One region of the Paenibacillus sp. sgz302115 genome, then DNA from elsewhere that is predicted to be linked to it. Evidence: a T-box and tRNA genes for the amino acid it is inferred to sense, from the RefSeq annotation. Region 1 holds a T-box; the other holds one or more tRNA genes.
What was found. The T-box of region 1 lies ahead of AC0LWN_RS19510 (valine--tRNA ligase). A T-box ahead of a tRNA ligase gene usually reads a tRNA of that ligase, here a tRNA-Val.

Region 1 (3,414 bases):
AAGTTTCGTTCAGGCGGTGAAGAATCCAGCGATCTGCTGTCGAAAGCTCACCTGTAATGTCAATATTTGCAAAGCTTACACCCTCCAGATTCATCAGCGCAAAGCGTGAAGCATTCCAGATCTTGTTGGCAAAATTACGCGCCTGCTCTACCTTCTCCATGCGGAAGCGCAAATCCTGACCGGCCGTGATGCCTGTCGAAATCATAAAGCGCATCGCATCCGCGCCGTACTGCTCGATAACATCCAGCGGATCAATCCCGTTGCCCAGAGATTTGGACATCTTGCGTCCTTCGGCATCGCGTACCAAGCCGTGCATAAAGACGTCGGAGAACGGCTTCTTGCCGGTGAATTCAAGTGCACTGAAGATCATCCGGGCTACCCAGAAGTAAATGATGTCATAGCCGGTAACCAGGACATTGTTCGGATAAAAACGCTGGTAGTCGCTGCTGCTCTCATCCGGCCAGCCCATTGTCGCAAACGGCCACAGATTGGAGCTGAACCAGGTATCCAGAACGTCCTCGTCCTGCTTCAAATCATCGAGGCCGCTAATTTGGCGGGCTTCCTCTTCACTGCCCGCAACAAACACTTCACCCGTAGATTCGGAGTACCAGGCCGGGATGCGGTGTCCCCACCATAGCTGACGGGAAATACACCAGTCGCGGATATTTTCGATCCAGTTCAGATACGTCCGTTCGAAGCGCTCCGGCACAAAGTTAACACCAGTGCCATCCTTTTGAGCGGCAATGGCCGCTTCCGCCAGAGGCTGCATCTTGACGAACCACTGGGTGGACAGATAAGGCTCAACAACTGCACCCGAGCGCTCGCTGTGCCCTACCTGATGCACATGGTCTTCAATAGCAACCAGCACGCCCTGCTCCTTCAGATCCGCAACGATAGCCTTGCGGCATTCACTGCGATCCTGGCCTTGATAAGGGCCGGCTTCCTCGTTCATCGTCCCGCTCTCATCCATTACATTAATTTGCGGAAGATTGTGGCGAAGACCTACTTCAAAGTCATTCGGATCATGGGCCGGTGTAATCTTAACCGCGCCGCTGCCGAAATCCTTCTCTACATATTCATCGGCAATAATTGGAATTTCGCGACCGATAATCGGAAGAATTAAGGTTTTGCCAACCAGGTCCTTATAACGCTCATCCTCCGGATGCACCGCTACAGCCGTATCGCCCAGCATCGTTTCGGGACGCGTCGTGGCTACCGTAAGGAAGCCGCTGCCGTCCTTCAGCGGGTAACGCAGATGATACAGATGGCCGTTAACCTCTTTATATTCAACCTCGATATCAGACAGAGCCGTACGTGCGGCCGGGTCCCAGTTGATGATGCGTTTGCCGCGGTAGATCAGGCCTTTTTGGTACAGCTCTACAAAAACCTTGCGTACACCGCTCGACATTCCTTCATCCAGGGTGAACCGTTCCCGTGAATAGTCTAGGGACAAGCCCATCTTCGCCCATTGCTCATGAATGGTTTCCGCATATTGGTCTTTCCAGGCCCATACCTGCTCCAGGAACTTCTCGCGTCCGAGGTCATGGCGGGAGATGCCCTGCTGACGCAGCTTCTGCTCCACCTTCGTCTGGGTTGCAATACCGGCATGGTCTGTTCCCGGCAGCCAGAGGGTATCGTAGCCTTGCATCCGCTTGGTGCGGATCAGAATATCCTGCAGCGTGAAATCGAGCGCATGCCCGATATGCAGCATGCCCGTAACATTCGGCGGGGGAATTACTATGCTGTAGGGTTCTGCTTCAGGACGTTTGCCTGCTTCGAAGAAGCCGTGCTCCATCCAGTAAGCGTACCATTTCTGCTCCGCCGACTTCGGATCATATGTAGTCGGCATATCGTTTTGTTTGCCGTTTGTTGCGCCAGCCTCTGCTGTATCCTGCAGTTCCGGCAGCTCAGGCGTTGTGATGTTGTGATCAGCCATTGTTGGAACCCTCCATTTAAGTAGCATATTATGCACAAAAAGGCCCTTCGTCTCAAAGGACGAAAGGCCATTCTTTCGCGGTACCACCTTTGTTTCGCGCTATACAAAAATAACCCTCAGCCTTTAGTCCCTTACGGTTCTAAAAGCCCAGCGCGACACTCATGCAGATAACGGCTGCATCCGGCCACATCCTACCCTGATCTTCATATCAGGCTTAGAAGGGCGACTCCGGGGCGACTTCGGGGGCTGCATCCTGCGGAAGTTCACAGCAACAACAAATTCCGCTCTCTGAAGGGCTGACCGCCTACTCTTCCCGTTCCCAGTCTTTCACTTTACTTATTTCCATAATACATTTAGTACTATTCCTAGTCAACCAGCATACGCACAAACTGCGGAACTTATACCATCAAGTAGAAACGGCTGCGCCGTCCATAGAAGGAGCCAATGCTTCCGAAGCAGCGATACTCTGTATCGCTTTCAGGTATCCGTTTCAGCGAGAAATATAAGGATAAAGTATAGCGTGAAACTTATACTTTCTTATATTTGCACAAAGATCCCGCACCGCTTCCGGCCGGGATCTTCTAATAATTAACAGTCAGGGAATGTACAGAACCTGCCCTTCCTCCACGTTCTGCCCGGAGAGGCGATTGTACATCACCAGTTCCCGTGCGCTAAGCTGATACTTCTCCGCGATGGTATCCAGCGTGTCTTCGCGCTGGACAATGCAGAGCCTGACCTTGCGGAAAATATCCGCGCCGCCCAGACTACCGATAAACCGGCTTTTCCATTCCGTGTCATTGCCGGCCTCCGGGGGTGGCGACGCAGACACCGGCTGCTCGGAGTGCTGGACCTCCTGCTCCTTGCGGACCCGGCTGGAGCCAAGCAGGGAGGAGAAGGAGAGATGCTCCTGCGCCGCAGGCTTCTCCTCTTTTTTACTGCCGAGGCCGATCTTCAGATCAGCCTTCTCCTTCTCCTTCTCCTTCTCCTTCTCTTTCTCTTTCTCCTCAGGCATCTGCTGAACCTCAGGTGACACTTGGGGCACGTTCTCGTTCTCCTGAGCGGATTCTGCTGCAGGCTCGTTAGGCAAGGATGCCGCATTATCCGAAGCTTCGGAAAAGAGTGCAGGCTCTTCTTGATGGACCGCATGAATCTCTGCAGCAGGAGCCTCAGAGCCGTTCTCCACAGTGTCCGCAATGCCTGATACACCCGCGGTGTTGGCATCATCTGAGGCACTGGTTCCCGAATTCAGATTGTGAGTACGCAATTTCGCTTCCTTGTCCTTTTGCTGCTCGGGGGCAAGGTCCGCAGGCTGTGTAGACACCACCACCTCTGGAAGCGGCGGATTCACAGCTGATTCCACAGTTCCCCAAGGATTGCCATTGCTATTGGCATTCACAGTCTCATGGGCGGAAATATCCGTCGCTCCTTCGTTATAGGTCCAGAGCGAATTCTCATAGAGTGCATCATTCTCATGCTCA
Region 2 (3,414 bases), on a different contig from region 1:
GGAACATATAGGAGGAGTAATTATGCCAAACGTTATTTCATGGGTCTTCACAGCATTTCTTGTGCTTTGGACAGCGGCAGCAGCCTATGCTGCAATCCGGCCATACTCCTTTTGGCAGATTACCCAAGGCTGGAAAGCGGTAAAAGAGCCGCCCAGAGCCTACTTTGTAGCTTCTGCAATTGGCGCAGCCATTTTAGCCGCAATCGGACTCACACTCTTAATCTTGCCTTCTGTGATGTCTATGCTTGATAAATAGCTTTGTTTAGCGGATTCGGCGCATTATCATTGCCTCCGTTTACGAATATTTTTACTATACATCAAAAATGATGAAGATGTTCATACACTCCCTTAATAATTGTCAGTTATAGTAGAGACAACACCTGTTGTATGCACTTGGCCTTGCCGGATAACGGCAGGGTCCTTTTTTTATTTCAGCATTTGGTTCCTTACAGGAGCATCAGGGGTATGCGCCATGCTGTCTGCCCAAGCAGATCCATTGCCGCTGCAGTGAATGTAAATAAGAAGAGCTGACCCGCCGCAGTCAGCTCTTCTTATGTTTTTAGACTTTTTCGGTAGAGTATGTCTTGACAGAGGGTGGAGAATAGCTGAGGAATTGCTGCAAAATTCCCTGAGGAGCTGTGTCTGTGATGACCATAGAACGATATTTCTCCTGCATGAATTTCTCCTGAACCATGTGATCAAACATAGAGATGAGAGGATCAAAGTAATGATGGACATTTAGAAGGCCACATGGCTTTGTATGCAGGCCCAGTTGAGCCCATGTGAAGATTTCAAAATACTCTTCCAGCGTCCCGGGGCCGCCAGGCAAAGCTATGAAGCCATCCGCCAGCTCTGCCATCTTTGCTTTTCGTTCGTGCATCGAGTCCACAATAATTAATTCGGATAGACCTTGATGGGCGATCTCCCGGCCCTGCAGAAAATGCGGGAGGATACCAACGGCATTTCCCCCTGCTTCCAGTACGGCGTCTGCGACCGCCCCCATTAAGCCGACTTTTGCCCCTCCATAGATGAGGGTAAGGTTGCGTTCGGCGAGTTCTTTTCCTAATGCATAGGCACTTTCCTTATATATGGAGGATGCTCCATCACTAGAGCCGCAAAATACTGCTATATTCTTCATAAATTCGAATGCTCCTTTGACGATAAATACCTGCCAGCCAGCTTCTTCTGGTGCGTACGGAATATTTCTTCTAAGGCGATATCGTATTTGTTAGCAATAACAATGAGATTGCCAAGCACATCTCCAAGCTCTTCTGTTAAGTTATTTTTGTTATCCGCAAAAGAACCTTCAACTTCATCAGGCCGATCCCGGCCGATTTCCAAGGCACGAATGGCCCGTGCCACTTCCCCCGTTTCTTCTGCCAAGAAGCCAATCCGGACAAAAATATCTAAATCAGACCAGCCCCGTTCCTGATAATATTGCTTGACCCACAACTGAAATTCATTAATATCCATGAAGCCCCTCCAATAGTACTGAGTAAAAAGAGAACGAATGTTTGCTTTGTAAGCTTATCATACAACTATTTGGATGTGAAGGCGGACAGTTGATTTTGTGTTTTAACTGTTTTGGCCGAGTTTTATTTTCTGGATGTAAAAAAACTGTTAAGCCTATTCAAAAAAATATTGCCTTCACCTTACATCCTATGGTATTATGAATTTCGTTGCAGGACGGTAGCTCAGCGGGAGAGCACTATCTTGACAGGGTAGGGGTCATGGGTTCGAACCCCATCCGTCCTATAGAGAAAAACCCTTGATATTCAAGGGTTTTTTGTTTGTTTATGGATACTTTTTATTTCAATTTCCGTATGAGGCGCAAACTATCGTAATCACAAACAAGAACATATTCTCTGCTCTCACATAGTTCATCAACAGCTCTTCTAATATCAGCATATACAGTGTAGTCGTGAAACGCTATAAATCCTCCGCGGACGACTCTTGGGGCATATAACTCCATATCTCTTTTTATGCCTGAATAACTATGGTCTCCATCTATAAAAAGGGCAGCTATACTCTCAGGACAATCTTGTATTGCTTCATGGCTGAATTTTTTTATGGGTGATACATAGTTTGCAAGCTGGAAATTCAGAATATTAGTCATGAATTCATCAAAGTAATCGATATAATATCCATTAGAAATAAAAGGATCAATAGAAATAATTGTTCGTTTCCTTTCACTTATCCATTTGCTCCCGAAACCGAGTGCAAGAGTACTTTTCCCTTTAAAGGAACCAATCTCAACAATTTCCCCATCCAGATGATCAACGAGAGCCGGCAGATGAAGAAGTGCAGTTTGCTCTGTAGTTGTCAACCACCCGCTGACCGAATCAATAAACTGATACAATTGGCTAATTGGAAGCAGATGTTCAGTAATTTTAGGTCACCTCTCACAACCCGTTATTTTCTAATGCTTTTTTTGCGGCCTCCAAATATTGGAATCCGTATTTTTTATCTGGTTCTAAATATGTTCCTTCGCCCCATTCATTCCAGGCATTAATAAACAAAAGGTCACTGTTTATTTCTAGAGATCTTTTTATTTGCTGTGTCAGATACAAGGAAAATCTTTCTGGAGACGCGCCGGTGAAGATGAGGGGCATATTTCCTCCAACCCGGGCGGAGTTATCCCAATCGACGAAGGCTCCTAGATAAGTTTTAACACTATTCTTATCGGCCTTCCTTTCCAGGATACTGGACCAGTACTTATCGTAATCCATTAGAGTGAATTTTTGGTTATATCCATCGACGCCTCTTATAGAACGGATCCCATTTGTTAAATACATTGTGTATCCAGGCTCAAACTGGGCACGAGCATCGAAACCTTTAAGCTCAGGGTTGCTGAATCTATTTAAAGTCTGGACAAAATGGATCCCATCAAGCCCATTCTTCACAGCTAATTTTTGCCAGTATTCCAGCATTCCTTCGCATTCGGGAATATCGTTAGGACGATAAATAAGAAATAAAGGTTTGTTTTCTACCCGGATATACCTTTTATCTTTAAATGCTGTTAGGAGAAATTCGAAATGCTCTTTCCAATCGGCTTCTTCTCCGTAATCCTGACCCACCAACACCTCATGATTAGCACCGGTCCATGTTCTCGTCCACGGGTCGTTTGCCCAGGAAAGGCAGAAAGGGAAATCGGGCGTCCCTTTTTGAAGAACTGCATCAAAGGGTTCATGAAGAAACCTTTTCCCCTTAAACCAGTAATGATAATAACAAAATCCGTAGATGCCATATTCCTTAGCAATTTTCGCTTGCCACTCCCTTGCAGATTCGTCTTTCAAATTGTAGTAATAGTCCTGGTAGGGCTCTTTCGGCTGATAATGCCCAGGAAATAGAGGCTTTGCTTTTCTGGTATTGGTCCATTCGGTAAATCCTTGTCCCCAAAAGCGATTATTTTCA

Region 2: it has a tRNA-Val gene. The T-box ahead of AC0LWN_RS19510 (valine--tRNA ligase) is inferred to sense a tRNA for this amino acid. The anticodon was not compared.

Annotation. Positions count from the first base shown of each region.
Region 1 covers NZ_JBVYOK010000010.1:191,428-194,841, reverse strand. Annotated here, with positions in the region: gene AC0LWN_RS19510 (valine--tRNA ligase) at 1-1,849, opposite strand, end outside; T-box leader at 1,989-2,266, opposite strand; gene AC0LWN_RS19505 (LysM peptidoglycan-binding domain-containing protein) at 2,532-3,414, opposite strand, start outside.
Region 2 covers NZ_JBVYOK010000002.1:525,852-529,265, forward strand. Annotated here, with positions in the region: gene AC0LWN_RS07955 (DUF6199 family natural product biosynthesis protein) at 23-256, shown strand; gene AC0LWN_RS07960 (LOG family protein) at 560-1,138, opposite strand; gene AC0LWN_RS07965 (MazG nucleotide pyrophosphohydrolase domain-containing protein) at 1,135-1,473, opposite strand; tRNA gene AC0LWN_RS07970 (tRNA-Val) at 1,684-1,755, shown strand; gene AC0LWN_RS07975 (class I SAM-dependent methyltransferase) at 1,808-2,326, opposite strand; gene AC0LWN_RS07980 (glycosyltransferase WbsX family protein) at 2,403-3,414, opposite strand, start outside.